One region of the Shewanella sp. SR43-8 genome, then DNA from elsewhere that is predicted to be linked to it. Evidence: predicted binding sites of a transcription regulator. Region 1 holds the regulator's gene; each other region holds the start of a gene.
The links. The regulator sigma-54, encoded in region 1, starts transcription at its own class of promoters, with help from an activator protein. The targets are predictions, from matches to a motif close to GTTGGCACGNNNNTNGNNT.
Positions count from the first base shown of each region.

Region 1 (10,167 bases):
ATTTACCATGACATTTATTGACTTAATGCTACGACTTCCGGTTATTTTATTCATTGCTATCTCCTACATCTACCAAGGACTACTTGTAAAATCACACTATCACTTAGTGGGTATGTGTTCTTATATGGAAAGCTTGTGCCAACTTTGATAAATATTTTTATCTTTTATTTATCAGTGTCTTATTTAAAACCTTTAACCTAGGTACTTTTTACCGACAGATTAGTTTGGTGCAATTGCACTAACTTGGTGAATAAGTTCTGCAGATGAATCGCTATCAAACTTATCGCTAGGTCGCAGTTTAGATGACAAATATGGCAGAAAAAGGTGACCTCAATGACAAAATAAAGATGGCGTTATATTGAATTTAATATTTACATGGATGATTTGAACATGATCAGAAGGGGGAGGTGAGTGCTGAGTTAACAGACTGACAATCTGTGGCTAGCGTGACCATTTGAGAGTCCGCCGCCCACAAAAGAGTCCTAAAGTAGACTGTTTTATAGACGGCATATTATTTAACCCAACTCGGGTTAAGAGATAAGAGCAATACTCTAGTGCATTAAATACAGCGTCGCTAAGCCTAAAAATGCAAATAGACCAACCACATCAGTGACTGTGGTTAATACCATTCCTCCAGCAAGAGCTGGGTCGATATTGAGCTTTTTGAGCATGATTGGAATAGTGGCACCAGCAAAGCCGGCAACTGTCATGTTAATTAGCATAGCACTGCCAATTAATCCGCCTAACGCAATGTCGTCTTTCCACAGCCACACAGCAAAAAAGACCAACACAGACCACATAATGCCGTTTAATAATCCAATGCCGAGTTCTTTGCCGATTAACCAACGTGAATTACTTTGGCCAATATGACCAAGTGCAATACCGCGGATCACCAGCGCTAAGGTTTGATTACCGGCAACGCCGCCCATGCTCGGCACAATGGTCATTAAAATTGCGATGGTAGCAAATTGCTCTAAGGTGCCTTCAAACATATTACTGACAGATGATGCTAGTAATGCGGCAAATAGATTGATGGTTAGCCATAGAGAGCGTCTTAGAGTACTTTTAAGCACTGGGCCGAAGGTATCTTCATCATCATCCATGCCTGCCATCCCCATCATGGAATGCTCGGCATCTTCACGGATCACATCGATAACGTCATCAATGGTTATTCGTCCAAGTAATTTTGCTTGGCTGTCTACGACTGGGGCAGATATCCAATCGAGTCGTTCAAATTTTTGCGCAACATCTTTATCAGACATCTCTACCGGAATACTTTCTAGCTCGGTGTCCATAATGCTGCGAACTGTGACGCTCGGATCGCATGTGAGTAAGTCGACTAATCTGACGCCACCTAAAACATGGTCATGGCGATCGACAACATATAATGTATCAGTGGTATCTGGTAAATTACCGCGTTGACGTAAATAGCGTAACACTACTTCGATATTAACATCGGGTCTTAGGGTAACCGTATCTGTGTTCATTATGCTGCCGGCAGTATCATCCGGGTAGCGCAGTGCTTGCTCTACTCTATCTCTGTCCTGGCTTCGCATCGACTTGAGTACTTTCTTATAAACCGCATCGGGCAAGCTGCGAAGAATATAAGCAAGATCATCGGTGTCCATTCCTATCGTGGCCTGGGCGAGTTTCTCTGGTGTCATGCTGCTGATGAGCGAATCTTTCAGTTCTTCACCTAATTCATCCAGGATCTCACCAGCATATTGTTGATCAATTAATTGCCATAAGACTTGTCGATTTTTTGGTGGTGATGATTCGAGAATGAGGGCGACATCGTTGGGTGACATTGCATGTAACATATTGCGAGCATGAACAAACAATCCACTGTCTAACGCTTGAGCGAGTTGATTGAGTCGTTGTTCTGTTATTTCATTATCTAGGTACTCTTTACCCATATATCAACTTCCTATTTGTCATACGAATATGATTCTGTATGTAATGATTTTGGGCAGTTTCAGTTTCTCTGTTTGGCATATTGATGCAAGAATTGTTATCTGCGGGCAAGAAATGAAATGCAGCAATAAAATCGTTGAGTGACTTGCGCCGAACGAAAGTCTGAACTGCTGATGTTGCTTTACACAAAAATTAACGTCCGATTACATCGGTGTTTGGTCAAGCGAGAACCGTGATTGAAATTGGCTACAACGCTAATCTCTCTTAAGAGAATGAATACTTAATCAGCTGGGGATCCGCCGCGCGTTTCAATATAAAGGCTAATATTATCGAGGAACTGATCGTTAACCTTCGAACAGCAATATCGTGGCAGTTTGGTTAGTATGACGACTTCATTTAAAGATGGAAATAAATAAGTGATGATGGCTTAACGATCAGTAATTAGTGAAAGTATCACTAAACAATTTAGCAAGACTCATCAAATTTAGCATTAATCAGATCACATACGGCATTTAATGCCACTTCAGCATCTGGGCCTTGGGCTGTTACTGTGATCATTTTACCTATGCCACTTTCAAGCATTAATAACCCAAGTACACTTGCTGCACTGGCGTTTTTATCGCCTTGAGTTAACGTGATACTGGCATCAAAATCACCCGCTAAAACAGCAAGTTTTGTTGCAGCTCGAGCATGTAACCCTAATTTATTTGAAATGGTTACTTGGCGTTCAAGTTTGATCATTGGCGCGATCCTATGCTCAGTTAGCTGTCAGTATCAGTTAAATTTAATTCTCTGTGGCGAGCATTAACTGTATGTTTACTGCCATGTCTAAACCTTTTTGCTAATTGATCGGCTATATATACCGAGCGATGCTGGCCACCGGTGCAACCAATGGCGATAGTCAGATAGCTGCGGTTATTACGTTCTAAATGCGGCATCCAGGTTTCAAATAAGTTTTCAATTTGCCAGATAAACTTATTCACTAGAGGTTGCCGACCTAAAAACTCTTGTACCGGTTCGTCTAAACCTGTGAGTGGTCGTAGTGCTATTTCCCAATGCGGATTAGGTAAAAAGCGCACATCAAACATAAAATCAGCTTCTGTTGGCATACCGTGTTTAAAGCCAAAAGACTCAAAGTTAATCACTAACTCTTTATCGACACTACCTAACAAGATTTGCCTGACTTGGTCGCTTAATTCGTAAATATTCAGGGCAGAGGTGTCAATATAATGATCAACAATTTTTGCGATAGGCTCAAGTAAACGGCCTTCTAATATGATCGCTTCTTGCAGTGAAATATGATTTTTAGATAACGGGTGTAATCGACGCGTTTCGCTATAGCGTTTGAGTAGCACTTTATCATTAGAATTCAAAAAGAAGCTAACAATTTCAGTGTCATGTTCAAGTAAGGCAAGTTGATCTTGAAGGACTTTACCTTGCTCGGCAATGTTGCGTACATCAACACTAATTGCCACTAGATCGTTATTACCTTTGAGCTGAGCCAGTAATATGCCAATCAGTGGTAAAGGCAAATTATCAACACAATAATACCCTAGATCTTCTAATACTCTTAGAGCAACAGATTTTCCTGAGCCTGAACGTCCCGATACTATGACAAGTTTCATGCAGTAATAACCCGATAAAGTTCTGTTGAGTCGTGAGTTTTACGAAGCTGTTTCAATATTTGCTTATCGCTTAATTTTTGAGCCACGCTTGATAGCGTGCTTAAATGCTGTTGGCACTGATCTGCAGGTACTAACAAAGCAAATAAAATATCCACGGGCTGTTTATCGATTGCATCAAAGGCAATGGCTTCTTCACATTTAATAAATATTGCGATCGGATGTTCTATGGTCGTTAATCTACCATGAGGTATCGCAATGCCATTTCCTATACCTGTGCTACCCATTTTCTCTCTCGCTAATAGGCTTTCAAAAACCTCTTGCGAAGATAGGGGTGGGTACTGGGCAGCGACTAAATTGCTGATGAGTTCCAGTACTTTTTTCTTACTGCCCGGTGTGGCACAGGTAGTGCATTCCGGCTGCAGAATGGTACAAAGTTCCATCGTTAGTGTTTTGTATACTTCTCTTTGTGTTTAATTACCTGACGGTCGAGTTTATCGATCAGGGCGTCTATTGCAGCATACATATCAGTGCTTTCTGACATGGCAAAAATCTCTGCACCATTAAGGTTGATTTTAGCTTCTGCTTTTTGTTGTAATTTTTCTACATTGAGCACAACGTGTACATTATTGATCTGATCGAAGTGTCGTTCAAGCTTTGAAAATTTACCTTGAACGTATTCACGTAAAGATTCGGTAATGTCGATATTTCTACCTGTCATATTGATAAGCATAAAAATCCTCCGTTGCCTTGTAGGTTATAAACTCTTACGTTGGTTTGAGGGCGGAATGAGCATCGCTTCGCGGTATTTTGCAATCGTACGACGCGCAACGTTGATCCCCTGATCTGCCAGCAGTTGGGCCATTTTGCTGTCACTTAATGGCTTTTGCTGGTTTTCTGCTGCAACCAGTTTTTTGATAAAAGCACGAATAGCGGTAGATGAGCATTCTCCGCCATCGTCGGTGCTGACATGGCTAGAGAAAAAGTACTTTAATTCAAATAGCCCACGTGGTGTGTGCATATATTTTTGAGTGGTAACCCGTGAAATAGTTGATTCATGCATTTCTACTGCTTCAGCAATATCATTGAGCACCATAGGTTTCATGGCTTCTTCACCATATTCAAAGAAACCTTGCTGAAATTGCACAATACAATTGGCGACTTTCAATAAGGTCTCATTGCGGCTTTCGATACTCTTGATGAACCATTTAGCTTCTTGTAAATGACCGCGAATAAATTGGCTATCGGCAGAGTTTTTACTGCTTCTAGCCATGGCTGCATATTGTTGATTAACGCCAATTTTAGGCATATTGTCTGGGTTTAACTCTACAACCCAACGGCCATTCTTCTTTAGTACGGTTACATCAGGAATAACATATTCGTCATCAATAGCGGTGACTAACAAGCCCGGGCGAGGGTTAAGTGACTGGATTAAGGTGATTGCGTCACGCAACTCGTTTTCTTTGAGCTTGGTTTTGCGCATCAATAATCTAAAATCGCGCCCAGCAATTAAATCTAAATAGTCTTTAATGAGCAGACGGGCATTGTCTATATGTGGGGTTGTGTCGGCATATTGGGCTAATTGAATGAATAAACATTCGCTTAAATCTCGTGCGGCAACACCTACGGGATCAAAGTGTTGAATACGTTTTAATACCGCTTCAACTTCATCTAGTTCAACACTTTCATCACCCATGGCTTCGAGAATATCTTCAGTGCTTTGGGTTAAATAGCCGCGTTCATCAATGGCATCAATAATCGCGGTAGCAATCGCTCGATCAGTGTCAGAAAATGGCGTGAGATTTTTTTGCCACTCTAAATGTTCATATAAGCCTTCAGTCGTTTCACCTTGGAATGGCATATCATCATCGCGCATGCTAGCGCTGCCTGAACCTGACATTGGAGAGGCGGTGTACACTTCATCCCATGTGGTATCCATAGCTAAATCGTCCATGGTTTCTTTGGTCATGGATTCTGCTGTGTCGACTGTTGAGGTGTCTTTTTCTATATTGACCACGCTGTTGTCACTAAAGTCGGTGTCCGATTGGTCGCGACTTTCTTTTACTGAGTCTTTTGCTTGAGAAAACTCATCTTCTATTTCAAGCAATGGGTTTGAGTCCAATGCTTGTTGGATTTCTTGCTGTAGCTCCAATGACGATAATTGCAGTAAGCGGATCGCTTGCTGCAATTGAGGGGTCATGGTTAAGTGTTGACCCATTTTGAGTTGGAGTGACGCTTTCATTTACCGCTTATCCCTAGATGATTTCCATAAAAATGACAATCTCGAAAACTGTAATCGATTGTCACATACATCAATGACATTTAACGCTATTTAGATATCGTTCAATGAAATGAGTTAGATAGACTAAAAGGCCAGTAAAGTAACTATAGCTTGAATTGTTCACCTAAGTACACAGCCCGAACTTGTTGATTACTCAATATCTCATCAGGTGTGCCTTCGGCAATTAAATTACCCTGGCTGACAATATAAGCGCGCTCACAGACGTCTAAGGTTTCACGTACGTTATGATCGGTAATTAATACCCCTAAGCCGCGGTTTTTAAGCTGTTGAATGATTTTTTTTATGTCGATGACAGAAATAGGGTCAACCCCCGCAAAAGGCTCATCGAGCAAAATAAATTTAGGATTAGCGGCCAGCGCGCGCGCTATCTCTACTCGACGACGTTCCCCACCAGACAACGACATGCCTTGGCTGTCGCGAATATGAGTGATATGGAATTCTTCTAATAAATGCTCTACCTGCTCAATCCGTTGGTCGCTAGTGAGTTCTTTGCGAGTCTGCAATACGGCCATAATATTGTCGTATACGGTCAGTTTGCGAAAAATACTGGCTTCTTGCGGCAAGTAACCAATCCCTTTGCGAGCTCTAAGATGCATTGGGTCGGCGGTTAAGTCGTCATCATCAATTAAGATCCGACCTTTATCGCTTTGCACTAAGCCGACAACCATATAAAACGTGGTTGTTTTACCTGCACCATTGGGGCCTAAAAGACCGACAATTTGGCCTGTTTTAACGGTTAAACTCACATCTTTAACAACCTGACGAGTTTTATAGCTTTTAGCTAAATTTTCAGCCGTTAGGGTTATTTGGGTCATGGTTTGATCTGCTTTTTAACAGGAATTTCAGGGAGATTTTGCTTTGGTGCAGTCTCGTCTTGGAAATTCTCAGGTTGAATAATAGTAATAACGCGATCTTTTCCTGTACCAGTACTTTCAGCAATTAGCTCTTGAGCGTTAATGTTGTACTTAATACGGTTACCGGTTACTTGGCTACCAGATTGATCCAGTTTGGCATTACCTGTCAATGTCAGTGTAGTGGTAGCAAGATCATAGCTTATTTCGTTGGCACTGGCGGTACCAATTTGACCGTCGTCTAACTCTTGTGAAAACGTTGCAGGGTTACCTATAGCGATGAGTTTTTTACTGGTGCTATTTTCGGGAGTAAACGCCCGTAACTCATCAGCATTAATGTTAATAGTGCCTTGGGTAACGGTAACAGGACCATTAAAAACAATTTGATTATTTTTAATGTCAGCAGACTGGCTTACTGAGGCAATTTTCAACTCTTGTTGAAGATCACCTTGTTTCGCTATGGTAGGTAAACTCAGCAGGCAAAATATGCTGCCAAATAACATAACATTGGCGTGAGTGTTGAGGCGATTAATGTGGCTCATATGTTCCTTCTACCTGGCTGAGTAGCGATAATTTTTGCGAATTCAAGTCAGCATGTAGACCTAAACCTTGAATAATAAACCCTTTACCTTTGATGTACACCATCTCTTGTGAGGTGCCTATCATAGTGGTTAAATCCACCGAAACAGCTTGGGTACTGAGTGACTGCAGGGGTTCTTCTATATTAATGGCATCAATAATAACATTATTTTCTAATATGACTTGGCTGGTATTTTTATTCAATTGGCCTCTATCTGCGCTTAATTGCCATTGCGCTTGGCCGTTTTCAGGGTAAATGAGGTAAACAGGTTTAGTAAAGTGAGTAATGTCACTTGAGGCGTAATGCTCCATGTGTTCGGCACTGACTCGACTAGCAATTAAACCGAGTTTATTAAATTCTGTGGTGCGTAGGTTATCCGCTACAAAGTCTGGACGTTCAATACCACGAACTTTCACAGCATCCATTTCACTGCGTTTTATTTGCGCTTGCCAGTAGAGGAAAAAAGCAAGTCCAAAAAAAGCCACAATACCTAGAGTGATTCTATTCATATACTCATACCATGAGCACTGGCAAATTTATCTTGGCTTAAAAGCAGTAAATCAGTGAGTTCTCGTAATGCGCCATGGCCACCATTAAGAGAGGTGGTCATATGGCAATGTTGCTTAACAAATGGGTGCCCGTCACCGACACACACGGCAAGACCAACTGCTTTCATAACCGGGAGATCTACCATATCATCGCCAATATAAGCGACTTCGTCTGCGCTGACATTATACAGTGATAGGAGTTGTTCAAATGGCTCAAACTTGTTATCAATACCTTGATAAATATGTTTAATACCTAATGCGGTCATGCGAGTTTCGACAATCTTTGATTTGCGGCCAGTAATGACGGCAACATGCATTCCGCTTGTTAGGATAGATCGAACACCATAACCATCACGAGTATGAAATGCTTTGAGTTCTTCGCCAGCATTGCTGAGATAAATTCGACCATCTGAAAATACCCCATCGACATCACAGATTAACAGTTTGATTTTTTGAGCGCGTTGCCAAATATGATTGCTGATAGGGCCGTAAAATCCTTGGTGGCTAGTGGTTGATTCTGACATGATTAAATGACTCCCGCTTTAACCATATCGAGCATGTTTAATGCCCCGATCGGTTGATGTTTTTCATTGACTACAATCAGTCCGTTGATACTTTTTTCATCCATAATTTGCAGTGCTTGTGCCGCTAGAATACCGCTAGGGCAGGTGACACAATTCTGGGTCATTACCTGAGCTATCGGAGTGGTGCGAAGGTTGACTTCGGCGTCGATAACTCGGCGCAAATCGCCATCAGTAAAAATACCAACCAGTGTTGTTTCGCTGTCGACAACAGCTGTCATACCAAGGCCTTTTTTGGATATTTCATACAGCGTTTCAGTAATACAAATATCATTATGCACTATGGGTAAATCATCGCCTTTATGCATAACATCATCGACTTTTAATAATAATTTTCGTCCCAGAGATCCACCAGGGTGTGACAAAGCAAAATCATCTCGAGTAAAGCCTTTGGCTTGCAATAAGGCAATGGCTAATGCATCACCCATTGCTAAAGTTGCTGTGGTACTCGAGGTTGGTGCCAACCCTAACGGGCATGCTTCTTCTTGTACTTCAATGCACAAATGGATTTTAGATAAACGCGCCATATTAGAGTCTGGTTTACCTGTTACTGCGATAACCGGTACGCCCATTCGCTGTATTACTGGCATTAATGTCAGTATTTCACTCGATTCACCTGAATTAGAAATGGCAAGCACAATATCGTTTTTAGCCAATGCGCCTAAATCACCATGACTTGCTTCACCTGGATGAACAAAAAATGCCGGTGTACCAGTGCTGGCAAAGGTCGCGGATATTTTATTACCAATATGCCCCGATTTCCCCATGCCCATAACAATCACTTTGCCTTTGCACTGCAAGATGAGCTCACATGCTTGACCAAACTCAACTGAGTCTACATATTGATATAAATTATCTAGGGCAGCCTTTTCAATATCAATGACTTTACGGCCCCACTGACGAAATTGAGTTTGATTTACCATACGGTTCTCTCTTTTAGCTGAATACTTTACCTTCATGCCCCAATCTAGTGAGATTGAAATACAATCACTTGGTACGCAATAAAGGTGATTAATAATAGTGTGCCATGCCAACGAGTCAGTTGTTGCTTAGCGCCACTGGATAATACTAAAACGGCTAATGCTGCACTGGTGCCTAATACCATGTAGAAGTCTCTGCCGCTGGCCGATGTATCGATTTCCCCGGGGGAAATTAACCCTGGCAATGCCAACACAGCAAGAATATTAAATAAGTTCGATCCAACGATATTACCAATGACAAGATCGTGTTCTTTTTTTAACACGCCAGCAATGCAGGCTGCTAATTCTGGTAGGCTTGTCCCTACAGCAATAATGGTTAAACCGATGACAAGATCGGACAAACCATAAAACTTTGCAATACCCACGGCACCATCGACCATCCAACCAGCTGATAGCGGGAGTAATATAATACCGACTGTAAGCCAAATGATAGCATGAAAGGTTGGTACATCTTTAGGGATCTCAGAGTCCATTTCAGTATCTAAGCTGTCGGTGGTTTTATCATGAGTTGCTTGCCAAATAAAATATCCCATTAACCCTAAAAGGGTTACAAGCAGCATGATACCTTCTACTCGTGTTAATACATTATCATGCAAGGTAAAGCCTGCAAATACAGTAGCTGCGAGCATAATAGGTATTTCACGTTTTAAGGTTTGTGATCCTACGCTAATCGCACCCAGTAATGCGGTTAATCCTAAAATTAAGGTAATGTTAGCTATGTTAGAACCTAGGACGTTACCAATCGCGGTGTCACGCATGCCATCCATTGAGGCTGTGGCAGCAACAAAC
Region 1 is NZ_JACJDX010000003.1:205,041-215,207, reverse strand. Features, by position in the region: gene mgtE (magnesium transporter) at 552-1,916, opposite strand; gene H5114_RS05175 (HPr family phosphocarrier protein) at 2,380-2,655, opposite strand; gene rapZ (RNase adapter RapZ) at 2,676-3,539, opposite strand; gene ptsN (PTS IIA-like nitrogen regulatory protein PtsN) at 3,536-3,979, opposite strand; gene hpf (ribosome hibernation promoting factor) at 3,982-4,269, opposite strand; gene H5114_RS05155 (RNA polymerase factor sigma-54) at 4,294-5,778, opposite strand; gene lptB (LPS export ABC transporter ATP-binding protein) at 5,922-6,653, opposite strand; gene lptA (lipopolysaccharide transport periplasmic protein LptA) at 6,650-7,231, opposite strand; gene lptC (LPS export ABC transporter periplasmic protein LptC) at 7,218-7,778, opposite strand; gene kdsC (3-deoxy-manno-octulosonate-8-phosphatase KdsC) at 7,775-8,341, opposite strand; gene H5114_RS05130 (KpsF/GutQ family sugar-phosphate isomerase) at 8,344-9,321, opposite strand; gene H5114_RS05125 (calcium/sodium antiporter) at 9,366-10,167, opposite strand, start outside.

Region 2 (10,167 bases), on a different contig from region 1:
AATGGTGCCAGTACGTGAGTTAACAATGACTTTGGCTGACTCTTCAGCCGGAATAACCTCAATGTTTTCTAATGTCGATAAAAACGATACCCGCTGTGATGCGTCGCGCGGTGCACTGACTTGAATAGAAGTAGCATCAATAGCTTTTGCCATGTCTGGGCCAAGTAAATCGTTAATCGCATCGGCAGTACGTTTGGCGGTAGAAAAATCTGAGCGACGTAAATTAAATGTCAGGTAATCACCACTAGCAAACGGACTGATCACACTGCGTTCAACAATGGCGCCACTTGGAATACGACCAACCGTTGGCGTATTTTGAATCACCATAGAGCCATCAAGCCCTTCGGCACTAAAGCCACTCACAATTAAGCTGCCCTGAGCAATGGCATACACATTGCCGTCAACCCCTTTTAAGAAGGTTTGCAATAAGGTGCCACCACGTAAACTTTTTGCCTCGCCTAAACTAGACACGGTAATGTCAAGATTTTGACCCGGCTTGATAAAGGCTGGCATTTCAGCGTGTACAGCAACAACGGCTACGTTCTTTGAATTTGGACGAACTGATTCAGGTAAATTAATGCCAAAGTTTTTTAGCATGGTTCTAAATGTTTGTTCGGTATATCGGGTTTTCTCCCCGGTACCAGGCAAACCAACAACTAAGCCATAACCCACTAGTTGGTTACTTCGTACTCCCTGAATACTGGCGATATCTTTAATCCGCTCTGCATTTGCAGAAGCGCTGAGCATTAATATCGACGCAACAAGCGACACGATCAATTTAGTTTTCATGCATTACTCCTTAGAAAGGCCACCAGTCACTCATAAAGAATGAACTCAGCCAACCGACTTTTTGGGAGTCAGCAAACGTACCGGTACCGCTATACTGAAAACGAGCGTTAGCCACTCGTGTAGAATCAATTGTATTATCTGGGTTAATGTCTTCACTGCGGATCATGCCAGTGACGCGAATAAACTCATCACCGTTATTGATCGAAATCCATTTTTCACCACGGATAACTAAATTGCCGTTGCTAAGTACTTGAATGATGTTGGCTGAAATACTGCCATCTAAACTGTTTGATTGATCGGCATCTGATTCTCGCTTGGTATTCATGCTGTCGTTATAACCAAGATCGAGCGGGATACCACTTATAGACACATTTTTGCCACCAGCATAAATAGGCTCGACGGTTAAGTCGGTGCCTTTTTTGATTTGGTTATAGGCACTTTTTTTCGCTTGGGTTGATTCTTTTAAGGTCACAGTGATGATGTCACCGACCCGATGCGCACGAATATCGGAATACAAGCTTGATGCCTGGCTATCAAGATAAATAGATCCCGTTGGCACCACTTGCGTTGGTACAGTATCTGGGTATACCGGCGCATAAAATGGATCATCAGCAATCGGTTTCTTGGGCGTAGAACTGCACCCAGCCAATAACAATACTGACGCTAACGCAATGTATTTAATCATGTTAGCTCCTTAGAGATTCTGATTAATATAAGACAGCATCTGATCAACCGCCGAGATAACTTTGGAGTTCATCTCGTAAATACGTTGACCTTGAATAAGGTTAACCAATTCTTCTGTCACATTAACGTTAGAGGTTTCCAATGCGCCTTGGCGGATAGAACCTAAACCGTCTTGTGATGCAGTACCTTGAATAGGCGTGCCACTCGCACCTGTTTCGGTGTATAAGTTTTGCCCTAATGGATCTAAACCAGCAGGGTTAATAAAATCGGTCATGGTTAACTGGCCAATAATCTGACTGGCAGCTGTACCTGGGGTTTGCACTGACACTTCACCCGAGGCCGACACCGTAATACTGGTGGAGTTTTCTGGAATAGTGATAGGCGGTTGAACCACATAACCAGAACCTGGTGTGACGATTTGGCCGGTATCATCTAAGCTGAACTGGCCGTTACGGGTGTAGGCTGCTGTACCATCTGGCATTTGCACCTCAAAAAAGCCCGAACCTTCAATCATTAAATCTAATGAGTTATCTGTGGTCAGCATGTTGCCTTGGGTAAACATTTTTTGCGTGGCAACCACTTTAGTACCCGCACCAATGTTTAAACCATTAGGTAACTTGCTATTGTCTGAGCTAATGCCACCAGCTTGGTTAACCGTTTGATAAAGAAGGTCTTCAAATACTGCACGACTTTTCTTAAATCCAACGGTACTGGCGTTAGCCACGTTATTTGAAATAACCGCAATATTGGTTTGTTGGGCGTCGACACCGGTTTTACTTATCCATAACGCTGGATGCATAATAATTACTCCTAACTAATTCTCATCAAAGAAGTGGACGCTCGATCAATCTCTTCAGCGTTCTTCATCATTTTGACTTGCATTTCGTATTGACGTTGAATATCAATCATGGCGACCATTTCATGCACAGAATTAACATTACTGCCTTCGACCGCACCACTTTCAACTTGAACGCCTGGGTCGTTTGGCGCATTGCCACCGGCAATAAGACGAAATAAACCATCTTCACCGCGCATAAGGTTTTCGTTACCAGGATTAACTAACTTAATCCTTCCGACCTCTTCTATTACCTCTGCGGTTGCCCCTTGAGGGCGTACAGAAATAATACCGTTGGCCGAAATCTCTATTTTTTCAACTGGAATGGGTAACACAATGGGACCTGAAGCGCCCATAACGGGACGATCACGGCTATTTAATAACAAGCCGGTACTGTCAATTTTTAGACTACCAGCGCGGGTATATGCCTCGGAACCATCAGCTGCCTGCACAGCAAGCCAGCCATCTCCTTTAACCGCAATATCAAGATCGCGACCAGTAGTTTTAATGGGGCCGCCATTAAAGTTACTGCCTGGGCTTTCCATCATCGAAAATACCCGTGTAGGCAAACCTTCACCAAATGCCTGCATTGAACGGGCTTGGACCATGTCAGCTTTAAATCCATCAGTATTCGCGTTAGCAAGATTGTTCGCACTCACTGCTAGGGCATTCATCCCTTGCTTTGCGCCGCTCATGGCAATATAAAGAAATTTGTCCATTTTTTGCTCCGTCAAACTTTCTGCAAAAACACTATATACACAGAACAAGCAAGCATCATGCCAACGATTTTTAAGTGAGAGGATTGAGATGTAACTGTATGAATCAGTTAATCAATAAAATTAATGGGTAGCGCATGAGTGTCAAAAAAGCTTCTATCGACGCGAGGTGTGTAATAACGGGGACAAGTAACGAGGTGGAGAAGGCAAGGTGTTGCCGTAAACGGCAACACCTATATAGCCTAAGGATCATTTAGCGGATCTGTAATATCGTTTGGTTCAAGGTATTGTTAACTTCAAGCGTACGTGAGTTAGCTTGGAAGTTACGCTGAGCTGAGATTAAATCGACCAGCTCAGTGGTTAAATCAACGTTTGACTGTTCAAGTGCAGAAGAGCGAATACTACCAAATGTACCACTATTTGCCTCACCAGCTAATGCTGCACCTGAATCTAAACTGGCTTTCCAAGACGTATTACCCACCTGAGTAAGACCTTGCTCATTAGCAAAACGTACTAATGCCACCCGCGCTAACGGCACAGTTGAACCATTACTGTAACTGGCGGTAATCAGACCGTCAGACCCAATACCAACATTGGTTAATCGCCCTACGGTAATACCATCTTGAGTCAATTCAGTGACTTCAAATGGAGAAGCATACTGAGTTGGATTATTAAATTTTATTGTAAGTGTTTGCGTGCCATCGGCTCCAGGGCCCAAAGCACCTGCACCGCCAGAACCTAATGCTTCAGTGGTAATGTTAGCCGGATCACTGCCCGTATAAGCACCAACAGAATTAAATTTAAGCACAGCTCCTGACCAGACTCCACCTAATCCATCGGGATTAGCAGCAGATGCTGTACCCGTCGCATCAGCAGTGCCATCACCATTGGTATCTGTTGAATAAGTACCAGCGCCAGCCGCAACATCAACGGGATCGCCATCAACTGCATAAAAGGCAACCCAATTACTTTCACCTGTAAATGAACCATTGGTCGGTTTAATAAAATAAGTGGTCATAATGTGCGATTCACCTAATGAATCGTAAATCGTCACCGAGGTAGAATTATTAAACGTATCAGAATCGTTTGGATTAAAATTAGCTGGGTCTAATGCGGTTTCCCCCACATTAAGGTTCATTTGCAAACCAACATTTCCGGTTTGCACAGGGCTACCAGCAGTGTCTGGGATCTTAATCGGTTGGGTTGTGGTTAAACTCACAGAAGTCGAGTTACCATCTTCATCAACAGGGAAACCTTGTAAAAAGTTACCCGCTGAATCGACCATATAGTTGGCCGAGTCAACTTTAAATGCCCCTGCACGTGTATATGACTGATCTTGCGACCCTAACTCAGACGACGTAACAAAGAAACCACCGCCACTGATCGCCATATCCAGTGAATTACTGGTAAATTGCAAACTACCTTGATGAAATTGCTGTGCCACTTGAGTGGTGGTTGCTCCACCACCGACAGCAGTTTTACTGTTCGAAAAAATAGAATTTGCGTACACATCAGCAAACTCGGCTCGTGATTCTTTGAAACCAATAGTATTCACGTTTGCGATATTATTCGCGGTTGTATTTAAGTCTTTTTGCGCGGCAGCAATACCACTCAGTGCAATGTTAAATGACATAGTTCACCTCTCACAATTAATTCATTTATCAATAAAGCCAATAATTCAATACAGGCCTTACTATGTTTCAGATACTGCGAGTACGTCAGATAACTTAATTCCGCCTACTCCACGCAAATTCAAAATGGCCCCAGTCGCTGCAGTGCCCAGTGACACACTTGTCACATGTGCATAAGTTGATACCGCTAAATCTTCCGACGTTCCATCAACTTTACCACTGGCTTTTATCGAGTAATTACCCGCTTTAACGGGTTGGCCATCCTTACCTAAGCCATCCCATGTCACATCAACATTGCCGCCTTCACTGCCATCAACATTAAAGCTCTTGATCAGCTGACCCGACTCATCTTCAATTTTCACCGTAATCGTTTCAATTGCAGATGGCGTACTGATCACACCTTTAATCTCAGGGCTTTCAGTAGAAATCGCCCCGGTATCAGAAGGGATAAGTACTTTTCGACCTACTAAGCCTGATGCTTGTAACGCTTGGCTAGAACTCATTACCGTATTGAGGTTAAGGATCTCATCATTCAGATTTGAAATACCATCAACCGTCGAAAACGATGCCATTTGGGCAATCATTTGATCATTATCAACCGGTTTAAAAGGATCTTGCATAGACAACTGTTGACTGAGTAAAGCAAAAAAATCTTCTTGCTTTAACATCTGATCTTTTGATTCAGGGATCGCACTTTCTTCGGGTAAACGAATTCCGTCAAGGAAAGGGTTCCCCGTAGTAGTGCTGGTTGTATTTGTCTGTACAGAACTTTTCGTGGTAGCACTTGTATTTGATGTGCTACTGGATTGTTGCGGTAAAGACTGACTGTAAGAATTAACGAGGCTCATTGTTACCTCCTTGAATAATCATACTATTTACCCATCCTTAACGTCTGTTGCAACATAGACTTAGTTGCATCAGCCACCTGAACGTTCATTTGATAAGAGCGTGATGCAGAAATCATATCGGCCATTTCTTCCATCACATTGACATTCGGTTTATAAATAAAACCATCACCATCAGCCATCGGATGATCTGGCGAGTATTCTTTTATTAATGGTTTATCACTTTCAACAATGCCTTTGACGTTAACACCCGGCGAACTATTTTGCTGGCTATTAGCTTTAAGCATTTCAGCCTCAAAAATGGGATGACGTGCTCGATAAGTTTTATCAACACTGCTTGATACAGAATCCGCATTGGCAATATTACTGGCAGTGGTATTCAAACGCACTGACTGCGCAGACATACCTGATCCAGACACATTGAAAATATTAAATAAACTCATGATTAATCACCTCGCAAAGCTTTACGCATGCCATTAAACTTACCTTCAAGGAAGCCTAATGACATTTGATATTCGAGCGCATTTTGCATAAATGCTGATTGTTCTTTCTGCGTATCAACAGTATTACCGTCACCTGTATCGGCTTGATTTGGAACACGATATTGGACATGTTGTTGACTTAACGCTGTTAAATCGAAATGTTTTTCTGTGGTTTGACTCATGCTCAAACCCTTCTGATGTGAGCTTGCTGCTTGCATAGCAGAAGCAAAATTAACATCTCGAGCTTTATAATGAGGAGTATTGGCATTGGCGATGTTACTTGAAATCACTTCAGCTCTTTGAGCTCGTACGCCCAAAGAATATTGGTGAACACCTAATGCATTATCGAAATTAATCGCCATAAAATTGCCTCCATCAGCTAACTGATAGATATAAAGCAAAGGTTATGCCAACAATTTTTATAATGGGAGAATAAAATAAAAAAACTAACATGCCGACGATCGTCGGCATGGGGTGAACCTAATCAACTGTTTTAGCTAGGTTTTTTTCTGGTAATAGATACCGGGATTACAGCGAACCATATTAAACTCTTCGGTTAACCCCGCAAGAGATTCTGACGCACCTAAGAATAAGATACCTTTAGGATTAAGTGCGGCAGCAAATTGCCGCAAAATGGTAGCCTTTGCCTCTGGCGCAAAATAAATCAATACATTACGGCAAAAAATGATATCGAACTTGCCTAATAAGCTATAACTTTCAAGTAGATTGTGTGCTCTGAAGTTCACTAAACGTTTTACGTTATCTTTCACTTTCATATTGCCAGACGGTAAAGCATCAAAAAACTGACGTTTACGCTCTTCAGACAAACCACGAGCCAGAGCTAAACCATCATATTCAGCATTCTTACAACGCTCTAACATAGAAGGTGATAAATCTGTTGCCTGAATTGTCACGCCCCCAGGCAAAGCACCGGGTTTACGCTGTTGATATTCCAACACTGTCATAGCTAAAGAGTAAGGTTCTTGCCCAGATGAGCAAGCAGCAGACCATATTTTTAATGGTCGGCCCAACTTGCTGTATTCAGGCAACAAAGAATTACTCAGCAACTCAAATGGATAACGGTCTCGAAACCATAAGGTTTCGTTAGTAGTCATCGCATCTATCACTTCGGCGCGTAATTGACGCTCTATCGGTTTCATCGACTTTTTAACCACCTCAGATAGAGAAGGCAAATTATGCTTTCCCATCAGTGGCGCTAAACGGCTACGAACTAAATACTGTTTGTTCTCACCTAACACAATACCGCTATGCTGCTCTAAAAACAGCCTAAATTGATTGTACTCTGCTTCAGCAAGTGATTTATCTGTCACATTATCTTCCTAATATGTTTGCCGATGAGCCGACCGAACGTTCAATATTATTCAATTCTAAACAATTATAAACTCAAATGTTTGTTAACCGCTGCGGCTAATTCATCGGGGTTAAACTTAGCAATAAAATCGTTAGCCCCAACTTTTTGTACCATCGCTTGGTTAAACACACCACTTAACGATGTGTGCAGTACGACTTTTATATTCTTTAACTTTGGATTATCACGAATTTCTGCTGTTAGAGTGTAGCCATCCATTTCAGGCATTTCAATATCAGAAATAATCAACGGAATTTCCACTGATACATCATCCATTTCTTTGGCAATATTTTTCAACATCTCTAACGCTTCTCTACCATCTTTGGCAGTATCGATTTGCAGATTTAAAGACTCTAACGAACGAATAATCTGTTTACGTGCAACTGCAGAATCATCAATAACCATAATATGATAATGCTGTTCTCTATCAATCGTTAAAGTTTCGTTGAGTTCTTGACTGATCGAAGTCTTAACCGGTGAAATTTCATCAAGAATTTTTTCAACATCCAAAATCTCAACCAACTCGCCTTCTATCTCTGTCACTGCGGTTAAATATGAAGAACGACCAGAACCTTGTGGAGGCGGCATAATTGCCTCCCAATTCATGTTGATAATACGTTCAACAGAACTCACTAAAAAGCCTTGAATGCTTCGGTTGTATTCGGAAATGATAATAAAGCAATTTTCAGTTGATGTCAGTGGACGACCACCCGTTGCAGCACTTAAATCGATAACAGAAATCGTTGCGCCACGAATATGAGCAACACCTTTAACATAACGATTTAATTTCGGTAAGGTTGTCAGTGGTGGGCATTGTAAAACCTCTTTCACTTTGAACACGTTAATCCCAAACCGTTGGCGGCCGTTAAGCCTAAATAATAGTAACTCGAGTCTGTTTTGCCCGACAAGCTGAGTACGTTTATTGACTGAATCTAAAATGCTCGACATAACACGACCTTGTAGTTAACTGTCACCCAAAAGGATAAAAATTGTTCATTGAAATTATAGTAAACCTAGGTTCAACACAATACGTTAGCTCATTACATCTAGCTCATTTATCGCTAAAGACATATCAACCTTGAGTGTAAACCATCAACAACCCAGCGAATACTTATCTATTCATTAAATTAAAAAAGTGGGCATACAACTTGCTTTAATTTGTATTAATTAACTCACACACGGTGAGCTGACACTTTTTTGACGGGGACATAATGAAATTATTATGTCATCGGTACATATTTTTTAGCTTATTGTGTATGCAGAGATAGCCCGCATATTTTCCGTTTTTAAAAGTATAGGTGTATTCTGGCAAAACAAGCTAGTATCTTCATTATGAAAGTATTTTTTTTATGTTTATTATGTTCAATAACATTTTTTTTGCCAGCATTTGCTAGCGAAGAGATAATAACACCCTCATTATCGACCATTTATGACTTAGCTAAAGAGACGATAGAAAAAAAAATCGAAGCAGACTCAAAAGCTAAGGTCGAAATCACCCCACAAAACCTTGAAGGTCGTGTCAATCCTCCGCGGTGCTATCCACCAATAACGGCTGAGCTTGCCAGTGAACGAGCGATTAGTCGCAATAATATGGTAAAACTGAGCTGTGATAGTCCAGACTATGACTACCCATGGCAAATGTATCTCTCAGTTCGAGTTGAAATTCAATACCCCGTTGTCGCGGCAAACCAGATACTGTCACCAGACCAAATTATTGACCAACAACATTTACACATTATGTATATTGATCAATATAGTCTAAAAGGCCAATTTTTTTCAGATATCAACTCATTAATTGGTTCAAGAGTAAAACGTCGGGTTGCGAAAGACTCTCCAGTCTTAAGTAATAACTTGTGTTTTGTTTGCAAAGGAGACACGATTTCTATTTATGCTAAAACCGCTAATATTGAAATTAAAACCCTTGGTGAAGCTTTACGGGACGGTAATCTCAATGACGTTATCAGAGTAAAAAATAGTAATACGAGCAAACAATTTGATGCTGTTGTAATTGGCATTGGCGAAGTTGAAGTAAGAATGTAAAATAGAGTTAAAGTTTTTTCCTGCACTGCCGATAGCCTGTTTGGAAAACCTGATAATTACGCTGGAGCCTCCCATGGCAATTGACATTAAGCATAACACTGCTACTAATACACAACTGCGCACTGCACGTGAAACGCAGTCTAATACCAAATCTGATACTGCAGCTGTGGCGCAAAAAACAGCGACTCCAGTTAAAACTGATTCGGTTAGCATTACCTCTCAAGCTCAACAGCTTCAGGGCGCGCAAACTAAAATGGCATCATTGCCTGAAGTAGACCAAAAAAAGGTCGCTGAAATTAAACTCGCTATCTCTGAAGGACGATATAAAGTCGACCCAGAAAAACTTGCGGCTAATATTGCTAGTTTTGAAGCAGAGCTAGGCAGTCTATCATTTGACAAAGAGTAACCGTTAAACGTTACTCTTTAATTTGCTTTAACAACACTAGAATAATAGGTGCGCATTTGCATCACAGAGAAGTGTTAGTTAAAAAAACAAGAGTAACTTATGACACAAGTAAACGTACAATCCTCAGGACAATCCAACGATCCGCAAAACAAGCAATTACTCACAGAACTGCATACTTTGCTTGATACGCAAAATCAGACGTTAGTTCAACTAAAACAGCTGATTTCAGCAGAGAAAGCTGCGTTAGAAAAGCAAGACGCCGATCAATTATTGGCACTTTCCAAAGATAAAACCCAGTGTTTATTCAATATGAAAACCACTGACGAAAAACTGGCTAATCATCCACACCACACGCTGATCACCACAGATG
Region 2 is NZ_JACJDX010000001.1:205,845-216,011, forward strand. Features, by position in the region: gene H5114_RS00835 (flagellar basal body P-ring protein FlgI) at 1-789, opposite strand, end outside; gene flgH (flagellar basal body L-ring protein FlgH) at 800-1,474, opposite strand; gene flgG (flagellar basal-body rod protein FlgG) at 1,484-2,272, opposite strand; gene flgF (flagellar basal-body rod protein FlgF) at 2,284-3,027, opposite strand; gene flgE (flagellar hook protein FlgE) at 3,278-4,657, opposite strand; gene flgD (flagellar hook assembly protein FlgD) at 4,718-5,503, opposite strand; gene flgC (flagellar basal body rod protein FlgC) at 5,527-5,943, opposite strand; gene flgB (flagellar basal body rod protein FlgB) at 5,946-6,344, opposite strand; gene H5114_RS00875 (protein-glutamate O-methyltransferase CheR) at 6,480-7,313, opposite strand; gene H5114_RS00880 (chemotaxis protein CheV) at 7,379-8,299, opposite strand; gene flgA (flagellar basal body P-ring formation chaperone FlgA) at 8,684-9,391, shown strand; gene flgM (flagellar biosynthesis anti-sigma factor FlgM) at 9,465-9,797, shown strand; gene H5114_RS00895 (flagella synthesis protein FlgN) at 9,897-10,167, shown strand, end outside.
Region 2: flgF (flagellar basal-body rod protein FlgF) is a predicted target of sigma-54. The motif match lies at 3,074-3,092, and genes of this name have one in related genera.

Region 3 (10,167 bases), on a different contig from region 1:
TTATTTTGTATTGAACATTAAATCGAAATTGGCTTCTTGATAAGGTTGACCTTAGGTTTCATCAACAAGGTATACATTACTGGCACCCAAATCAGTGACAACATGGTCGCCAAAAGCGTACCGCCAGCAATGGCTATGGCAAATGGCGGCCAAAAGCCACCACCTGCAATAATTAGCGGTAAAAAGCCGCCTATAGTCGTGATGGTGGTGGAGCCAATATGACGACCACAACTGCTCACTGTACTGATGATTAACTCAACATTACCATGACGCGCCTCGGGTATATCTTCTAATTCAGCCAAAATAACAATCGCAGCATTAATGGCTAAGCCCATTAATCCCAATAAACCGATAATAACGGTAAACCCAAACGGATAGCCAAATACATACACGGATAATAAACCTAAACCCGCCGATTGAAATGCACTCAGTAAAATGATTGCCGTTAATCTAAATGAGTTAAATGACAGCACCACAGTGGCTAGTAATAAGGTGACAACTAACACTACATTTGACAATAAATTACCCACTGCCTCATTACGTTTTGCACTTTCGCCGCCAATTTCAAGATGATATCCCGCCGGAATAGACAAATTAGCAATGGTATCCTTAACCTCGTTTAATACTTGTGCAGGCAGTACTCCACTGGTGATATAAGCTTCAATAGTGTTGACGCGTTCGCCATTTCTGCGGGGGATTGCGCCGCGACTCACATTGATTTCGTTATAAGATAATGCCGCTAGCGGTATACCTGAACCCGAAGGCGATACCAGATTTATCTCGGCTAAACGTGTGGCTTGTTCGCGACTGTTGTCGCCTAAACGAACACGAATGGGCAGTGATTCTGTTTGCTCTAAAATGCTGCCACCAATTATACCGGTAGTCGCCATTTGAATTTGATTGGCAATATCGCTAAGGCTCAGGCCGCTCATTAAGCTGGCATCTTCATTGACTTGTAACCACACTTTTGGCGCACCAGAACTTAGTGTTGCGCGAGTATGGATCACATCGGGTGTTGCAACTAAAATCCCGCGCACTTGTTCACCCAGTGCTTTCAATGTGTCCAGATTGGGGCCGTATATACGCAACTCTACCGGAGCGTTAAAAGGAGGGCCTTGTTCCAGTTTTCGAACCAAGATTTGGGCTTGTGGAAACTCGACATCAAACTCTTTCTGTAATTGTAAAATTAATCGATTAGCCGCCGCAAAATCGGTTACTTTAATCATTGCTTGGGCATAGTTAGTTGCCCCTTGCTGCCGTTGAGTTAAATTGTAATAGAAAGAGGGCGTGTTACCCCCGACAACCCAAGTCGCAGCCACAATATCGTCAATTTTTTGCAGTTTATTATCAATCAGTTTTACCTGTTCTAGGGTGTTTTCAATGCTCACATGCGGCGCTAAGTAGACTTCAATTTGGAACATATCGCGGTCAGACGGAGGGAAAAATTGTTCTGTCATTTTTCCCGCGGCAAAAAAACCGACAATAGGTAATATACCGATAACAATCGCAGTCAGTATTGGCCGTGTTAACGCAAAGTAAAGGCTGGCTGTATATGCTTGGCTGATTTTGGGAAATGCCATACCTTGTTGATACCAAGCCGTTGGTTTTTCACTGCGGCTAAAGCGCCCAGCAAGGCCTGCGATAATGGTATGCGAAATAATATATGACCCCAGCAATGCAAACATCACCGAAATTGCGATACCACCAACAAACTCACCCGCTGCACCTGGCATTAACACAATTGGTGCAAAAGCTAACATGGTGGTAATGGTTGAACCCGCCAGTGGCAGCCATAAGTGGTGCAGAGTTTTAGATACCGCTTCAAGTTTGCTCATACCTTGCTGACGGCGTTGCGCAATGGCATCAACAATCACAATTGCGTTATCAACCATAATACCCAGCGCAACCACTAACCCTGTTACCGACATTTGATGGATCGGTAGTCCAGTATATTTCATGCAGGTGAGAGTAAACAGTGCGGTTAGTGGTAATGATATTGCTACAATCACTGCATTACGTAGGCCTAATGTCAGCATTAATACCAGTAAAATAATCACAAACCCTTGCAGCAGATTAATCACCAAGTCGCCTAAGCGATCGCTGGTATAGCTTTGTTGGTCAAATAACCATTGCACCTTAATATTGGCCGGCAAGTTTACTGAAAACTCGTCAATGGCGTTGCTCACGTGCTGTTGCCATACATCGACGCGGTTATTATTGAGCATGCGCGCAGAGACTAATACGCCTTGTTGACTGTCGATTAAAGCAATACTCGATGCAGGCGTTTTAGCTTGGCGGCTAATATTGGCCACATCGCCTAAGCGAATAATTTGGCCGTAATCGTCTACTTTTAACGGCACTTGGCGGATACGGTTTTGTGAGTCTAATTCACCAGAAACCTCAACTAAGGCTCTAAACTGGTTGTTATTAATTTCACCGGCGGAAATTTTGCTGTCGGCATTATTTAAAATTGCCGCGATACCTGCGGGAGTTAAATGCAGTTGACTGATTTTATTACCATCTAATTCTACTAAAATCTCTTCTTCAGGTGCGCCATACAACTTTGCAAAGTCAGTACCGCTGAGTAATCTTAAGCGACTTTGTAATTCTTTGGCGTACCGATTAAGAATATCGACTCTTACTGGGCTGTCATCGGCCCAAACCAGTCCTAAAATAGCGGTATTGGCATACCCTAGCTGATCATCTAATACACTGTTTTGTGCTGCAACGGGTAACAGTGATTTACTGTCGGCAATAAGATCTCGTGCCCGTGACCATACTGGAGCGGTATCGGTAACGGTATCTTTTAATTCTAACTGGATCACCGAAATACCCGGTCGAGAAGTTGACTGGACTAGCTTCAACTCTTCTAAACGGCGAAGTTGATTTTCGAGTACTTCGGTCACGAGTGCTTCAACGCGTTCTGCTGATGCCCCAGGGTATTGAGTAATAACCGATGAAAATCGGTTCGTAATATGTGGGTCTTCCGTACGCGGTAAGCTTGAAATTGCTCCTAAGCCAGCAACAATTAATAATGCAATAAATAAACTGGTTAGGCGGCCATTTTCTAAAAATGCTTTAATCATAATGCCCCCGTTTTCTCAGCTTGAGCTAGGGTGACTTTTTGATTAACCACTAACTTATGCAAGCCTTGAGAGACAATGATATCGGTTGGTTTTATGGCGCCTTGAATATACGCTTGTTGTTCATTGGTATAGATAATTTCAACATCGCGACGTTCAATGGTATAAAAACCTTGCTCAGCTTTAACTAAGGCAAACACGTTCCATAACCCGCGTACGCCATCGGTTAATGCCGACATCGGCACCCAGTAACCAGATGCAGGCACATCTTGTTGATAAGCCAAATAAGCTATTTCGCCATTGATTACTCTGGCTGAGTCGGGCAAATGAATACGCAACTGCACCGTGCGACTAATAGTATTGACCTCGGCACTAATACCGGCAATTTTAGCGGTAAAGGTTTGTTTACCTACCCGGACATCTACCATCTGCTCGGCGGCTAACTGCTGTGCAATATCAATCGGTACCCCAATATAAGCTAAAGGCTCACTGTTACCCACTAAGGTAAAAACCGGACTGCCTAGCGCAATCACTTCGCCGACATTATGAAACCGCTGACTGATAGTGCCATTGAATGGGGCTAACAATGTCGATTTTTCAATTTTTAAATGGGTGGCACTTAAGCTGGCTTCTATTCGCTTTTGATTCGCTTGTAAGCTAATGACTTGTTGCTGGGTTTCATCAAGCTGCTGTTCAGACACATAATTTTGTTGTTTTAGTTTTTGAGTGCGAACTAAGGTGCTTTTGGCTAAATCGATATCCGCTTGGGTTTGTAATAAACTGGCTTGCAGTTGCTGTTGTTCGGCCGTTAATAACTCGATATCAAGTAGGGCTAATGTTTGACCTTTAGTCACAGTATCGCCACTGTCGACTGAGATATTGTTGAGCTTACCCGCAAGCTCAAAGCCAATACCTGTGGTATTGGCTGAGCGAATCGTGCCTGTATAGGTTTGCATATGCTGGTAATGGTCATTTAACACTAAGCTTTGCGATAACACCGCTTGATAGTCAATTGTATGCGAATGCTCTTTTACCTCAGAGCCACAACCGCTTAAAACGATTAAGCTTAAACTTAGCGCCCAGTATCGAATGATGGCAGTGAATGTCTTTGACGCGTTCATAAGTTTATTCCTTGCAAAGCAATTAATAGTGTCAATGTTGATTTGTTTTTCGCCGTTGGCATGAAAGATAATAAGTTCATAGGTTTTCAGCACAACGTAAAATGTAACTTTAATGTTAACTAGACTCGATAGTCTAATTTTATAAAACTAGACTGTCCAGTCTATTTTTGGTTACTATTAGGCTAAATGCTGATCAGCAATGCAGAGGCTTGATTTGCTTAATGAGCTAATTTATGGAACCAACATGACAAAACAACACACAGCGCTTAATCCCAGCGGACAGAACCACATCAGCCGCAGTGAGCAAAAGCGTGCCCAGGTGCTCGAGTCTGCGATTGATCTTTTTTGTCATCATGGTTTCCCTAACACCAGTATGGATGAAGTGGCCAAGCATGCCGGTGTATCAAAACAAACTGTTTACTCCCATTTTGGTTCTAAAGACGATTTATTTGTGTCTGCGATTGAATCAAAATGTGTTGTGCATCAACTCACCGACGATGCCTTAATTGATGCCAGCCAACCACAACAGGTTATTTTGTTATTTGCACAGCAGTTTGGTGAAATGATTGTTAGCAAAGAAGCCATGACAGTGTTTAAAACCTGTGTTGCTCAAGCCGATACTCACCCAGAAGTGTCTAGATTGTTTTATAATGCAGGCCCTAAGCATGTACTAGGATTGGTTCGAAACTACCTAACAAAAGTCAATGAACACAACGAATACTTTTTTGAAAACCCTCATGAAAGTGCGGTTAGATTGTGTTTAATGTTGTTTGGTGAGCTAAAATTACGCCTAGAGTTAGGCTTAGAAATAGAAGATTTAATCGTCACCAGACAACAATACCTGCAAGATACCGCCGACATGTTTTTACGAGCACATAAAGTGGGCGTAAAATAAACTCAACCTCAAGTTGAACTTAATTGGCCATATAGCAGTATTACTTGAGCAATTAAGCCAAAGTAATATTCAGTTTATTTCATTATTTGAAGGGAAGCAGATTAGTATGACGCTTTACAACACTAAGGTAATTTCTTCTCCGGCACAGAGTAAGTCACTGAATTTATCTGTACGGTCATTATTGTGCGTATCGGGTCTGCTGTTAAGTCAGCATGCTTTAGCGGCACCAGAACGTTCACCGTTTTCACTCACTGTTGCTCGTACATCAACGGGCACCGCTAATGTAGGCGCAGAGAGTGCTAACCCTAATCAGTTGCAACGAGATACATGGAAAACCAGTTTTTCGGCAAACATGCCACTTAATCGTCAGTGGTCTATAGGGGCAAACTTAGGCTACGATAATCTCGATTATGACTGGGATATTAACCAAAACAGCCTGTTACGCAGCAGTACTCAACCTTGGTCGACCATCCATCAGTACAGTGCCGGTTTGTCACTATCGTATCGCTTAGATAATCATTGGATGTTTCTCATCGCACCCAAATTACAGTATGCCTATGCTGATACGGCATCATCTTCAAATGCACAAAGTTATGGTGTCGTCGCCTCGGGGATGTACCGCTTTGATTCGGGTAATATGCTTGGTTTCGGTGTGGCATATTTAAATGATATTTCAGAAGTGCGCACCTTGCCTTATTTAGCCGTACGTTGGCAGATAAGCGATAAGTGGGTACTTGCTAACCCGTTCCAAGCTGGTTTTAGTGGCCCAGCAGGATTAGAGTTAAGTTATCAATATAATCGTGACTGGGATTTTGGCGTGGGCAGCTCAATGCGAACAGAGCGTTTTTTAATTGCTGACGATGACAAAACCATTGAAGTTGAAGAATGGGTAGGCTTTGCTCGCGCAGGTTGGCAAGCAACGACTAACGTTAGTCTTAATGCTTATGCTGGTTACTATTTTGGCGGTGAAATGCAGTTAAGTTATCCCGATGTCACTGAAGACATGGAAAACCAAGCCGCATTCGGTTTAGTGTTTAAACTGAACTTTTAACGATTAGTGGTAAACCATACAATAAAAAATGCCGCTGATATCAGCGGCATTTCTTGTAAAAGCTAATCTAGCAACTGAGCATTTATCTAATAAAATCGTCTTAACTACTAATGTAAATCGGCCCTAGAAGTAAGTCACTTCTTTTACCCGCTTAGGGCGATTTTGTTGCTCGTATAACTGCCATACTTGTTTAAAATCAAGTGCTAACTCAGTGACATAAAACTCACCGGCTGGGTAGGTTTTTACCACTTTAGCGCCGCGAATAATGCCACTCACGCTAGACTTAACGTTGTCGTCAGTTAATAACCACTCACTCACGTCGCTGTTTGCGGTAATCTTTTGGCCATACACTTGCTCTGCTAACTCACGATATGCAGCAATTTTTGATGCTTGCATTGCCATTAAAATACGATGCGATGGTTCTTTGCTTGGCTGAGTCGCTAAGGGTGCATAACCAATTGCGGTTAGGGTAGGGAACGAGGCTGGAGCTTCGGTTTCCCACTGGACATATTTATCCTTGCTTACACAGCCAGTTAACAGTACCAGCACAATTAACATTAACGACTTCATAGCTTATCTCCTAATACGGTATAACGACTGTCGCCCTTATTTTCGTGGCGATACAGTAAACCATTACGCGATTCAATCATTTCAGACGGTTGTAAATAACCCGATAAGCTCGACGCCGCCACAAATGATTGCACCGCAGAAACCACTCTATTATTGGTCACATTCACTATTCGGCCGTTAAAGACGATTCCTTCAGGTGTTAAGGTCATGGTTGATACCAAAACGTGCGCTACCGGTAAATCGGAACGCAGCAGCTCCCAATTTCGGCTCAACATAAATTCACCTTGCTCTGTTGCGCGTAAATTGGTTGCGACGTTTAAATCAACCAAATTAAACTCATGGGCATGGAATGCAGCAAGCAATCCTTGCTGTAATTGAAGGCCTAACTCATTGGATGTATTTAAATTGCTGGCCATTACCGGCGTAGAAATGAGCAGTGGTTCATCAGGGCGAAGGGCATCATTTTGCAATACTAATTCGTTGACTAACTTTTCTGCCCACACATTGACCTGGCCCTTAGGCGATATTCCAACAGCTTGTATATCATAAGCTAGCTTGTGCTGATAAACCTGATCTTCATCGACCACTTTGACAAATTTACCGTTATTACTAAAGGCAAGATTATTGGCAGCATTAGGCGTTTGGGTGCATGCAACTAACGTCAATGACGCCAGTATGACCGTGGGGACAATAAGCCTATTAATCATAATAATTCCTCTTACAAAAATGCCGCAAGTCTTGGTATAAATGAGCCATTTTATCGCCTTATTTATCGGTAACTAAGGTCAATTTTTTACTCTTTAATATTCGTTCCTTTATATCGGCAAATGCGTTAGAAGCTTTACTATAATTACCCTACATCTAAAAAAAACTATTAAAGCGGTTATAGGCACAATTTTTGCTTTGTAAAATATAGAGTAAGCTTAATTCATTTTATTAGGCCAAATAGACGTTTTTTTGACATTAGGACATCGTATGCTGATCCGACACAGCCCTACTAACCGAGCTAATCCCTTTAGTCATCTTGCTGTCATAGCCATATTATGTGCAAGTGGCTTGCTAGTGACAATGTCTGCATTTGCTGAACAAATTGAGGTGACTGGCAAAGCCAAAATTGTTAACGGCGATATTGATAAAGCCCGCGAAGACGCTATCAGCCAAGCATTAAATTATGCCAGCTTAAAAGCGGGAGTTAACTTTTCTAGCGAACAACAAATTAACCAAGGACGGCTTACTCAAGATACTTTTCAAATGCAGCGTATGGGCTCGGCCAATAATGTTGAATTAATGAGTGAAATGATCAGCGAGCATACTATTACTGTCATTTTACAGCTTGAGCTTAGCGAACAAGAGCCCGATGCCCAATGTAAAAGCCAATCACTCAAAGCTGCGATTATGCTGCCTCAAGCTTATTTACAAGAACGCGAACAATTACGCTATGGTCAATTAGCCCACTTTGAAGAGCGCATCACCGAACAATTAGGCAAAGCGATTAACGCGCAATCGCGATACAGTTTTGCCAGGCTACATGCAGATGAGAAAATTGATAATACCAATCAATTGGTCAATTTTAGAGGTAACCGCATACCCAGTTGGTTAGGTGAACTCACCGACAGCCAATATTTGCTGCAGCCCGAAATTATTGATATTTCAACTGAACCAGTACAAAGCAGTTATTTGGGCTTTGTAGAAGATGATCCACTGAGGCAATTTATCCTTAAATTAACCCTTTATCATGGCATTAGCGGTGAAGTGGTCTGGTCGGAATCATTTGCGACATCAGCCCCTTGGGAATTTGAACGACAAGAAATCGTCTCACCAGCTAATCAACGCTTTTGGCGATCATCTTATGGCCAGGCGATCAGTGATATTTTACAACAAAGCGTTATGTCGTTAGATAAGCAACTCAATTGCCGACCATTACTAGGCCAAATTGTGGCAAGAGATGGTGATCGCATTATCATTAATTTAGGCCGTAAAAATGGCGTTAAAATGGGTGATAAGTTCCAAATCGTCCTACAGAAAAACATCCCCGACAGATTCAACTCTATGCGCGCTATCGCGACTAAAAGTCGGGCGAATGTGGTTATCGAACAAGTGACCGAAGACAGTTCAACGGCAATCTTTGACGGTATCGACAGTGCATATAATATTCAAGTGAATGACATTGCAATTAAGAACTAGTTGGTTGTTAATTAAGCAATTAAATTTAAAAGGTTTAATTCGATTATAAACTCAGTATAATCACTGGGTCTCTCTATAGCTCAACAGGATAGAGCAGCCGCCTCCTAAGCGGCCGATCGGGGTTCGAGTCCCTGTGGGGAGACCATAACACCTCTTTTTACCTTAAAAATCAAACGCTTACTAAAATCGTCAAAAGTTGTGCCGCCTATGTGCCGCCTCTGGAAACCACTTTTTTGGAATTTTTTTTTAAGCATTCTTCAAAACTCCGCTTTTCGATAGTTTGAACCCAATCATGGACTCAAAGCCTATTTTTCGTTAAATTCCATTTAAGTCAAATAGCATGATGCGGTGAACATTAAATGGAAGTTTCAGAGATTAATTTACTGGCGAACAAAGAGTCATTAATCGATAACATTATCGATTTAATGCCCGAATCGTTGATAGGAAATATCGATAAAGACAACTTACCAAAAGAATTAGACATTTATGTAGAGCAAATATTTCGATTTGTCCTCAGTGTAAAAAGCTACTATACAGCCATATCAGATACGGATTCAGATGAAGTTATAGTCAAAGCACTTGCCAAAACTCCCCATGGACTATCAATATTTGATGAATTGCATGAGTCACGCTGTCAAGTTTGGGGCATGTCGATAAAACTATTTATAAGTATCATCGATAGCGAAAGTCCACTTAAGAGCAAAGTTAAAGAGATAGAAGCTACTCAATCGTTCGGCGAAGCATTAAGAGTTTGTTCACCTAAGTCTGAAGCATTTGTAACACCACAAATTAAAACTTTGATTGCTAGATTTACAGGCAAAACTTCAACTGAACACAGGCATGAATTGTTCAGATTGTTTAAGGGTATGTTGGTCTGTCAATTGAGTGGGCTAAATGAGCAAGCGGATATTTTTGCCGATATGTTAATAAAAGCATTTATTCTCAATCAACAATCACACGCCATACTAATGAGAGAGCAGATTATCAAGAATATTGCTGTTCTTGAGCAGAATAAACTAGCTGGTAAGAAAGGCGGAAAAAAAACTCAGCAAGGTTCTTTGGCAACATCGGAGGAAGCGATCGCACTTTTTCTATCTACTAACGAATTCACTTCTTACACTAAAGCTGCTGAGGCACTTTACCCTCAAATTGTAGAAATTGGCAAAAAACATGACTTCATTTTCAATAGTGTAGTTAATGGACATAGAACTGTGATTAATTGGTTTAGATCAACTGAGCGATTTAAAAAACAGAAAGTCTAAA
Region 3 is NZ_JACJDX010000001.1:256,914-267,080, reverse strand. Features, by position in the region: gene H5114_RS01135 (efflux RND transporter permease subunit) at 18-3,086, opposite strand; gene H5114_RS01130 (efflux RND transporter periplasmic adaptor subunit) at 3,083-4,204, opposite strand; gene H5114_RS01125 (TetR/AcrR family transcriptional regulator) at 4,449-5,099, shown strand; gene H5114_RS01120 (DUF6268 family outer membrane beta-barrel protein) at 5,206-6,150, shown strand; gene H5114_RS01115 (LPP20 family lipoprotein) at 6,274-6,720, opposite strand; gene H5114_RS01110 (FlgO family outer membrane protein) at 6,717-7,427, opposite strand; gene H5114_RS01105 (flagellar assembly protein FlgT) at 7,696-8,904, shown strand; tRNA gene H5114_RS01100 (tRNA-Arg) at 8,974-9,049, shown strand; gene H5114_RS01095 (hypothetical protein) at 9,264-10,166, shown strand.
Region 3: H5114_RS01105 (flagellar assembly protein FlgT) is a predicted target of sigma-54. The motif match lies at 7,606-7,624, and genes of this name have one in related genera.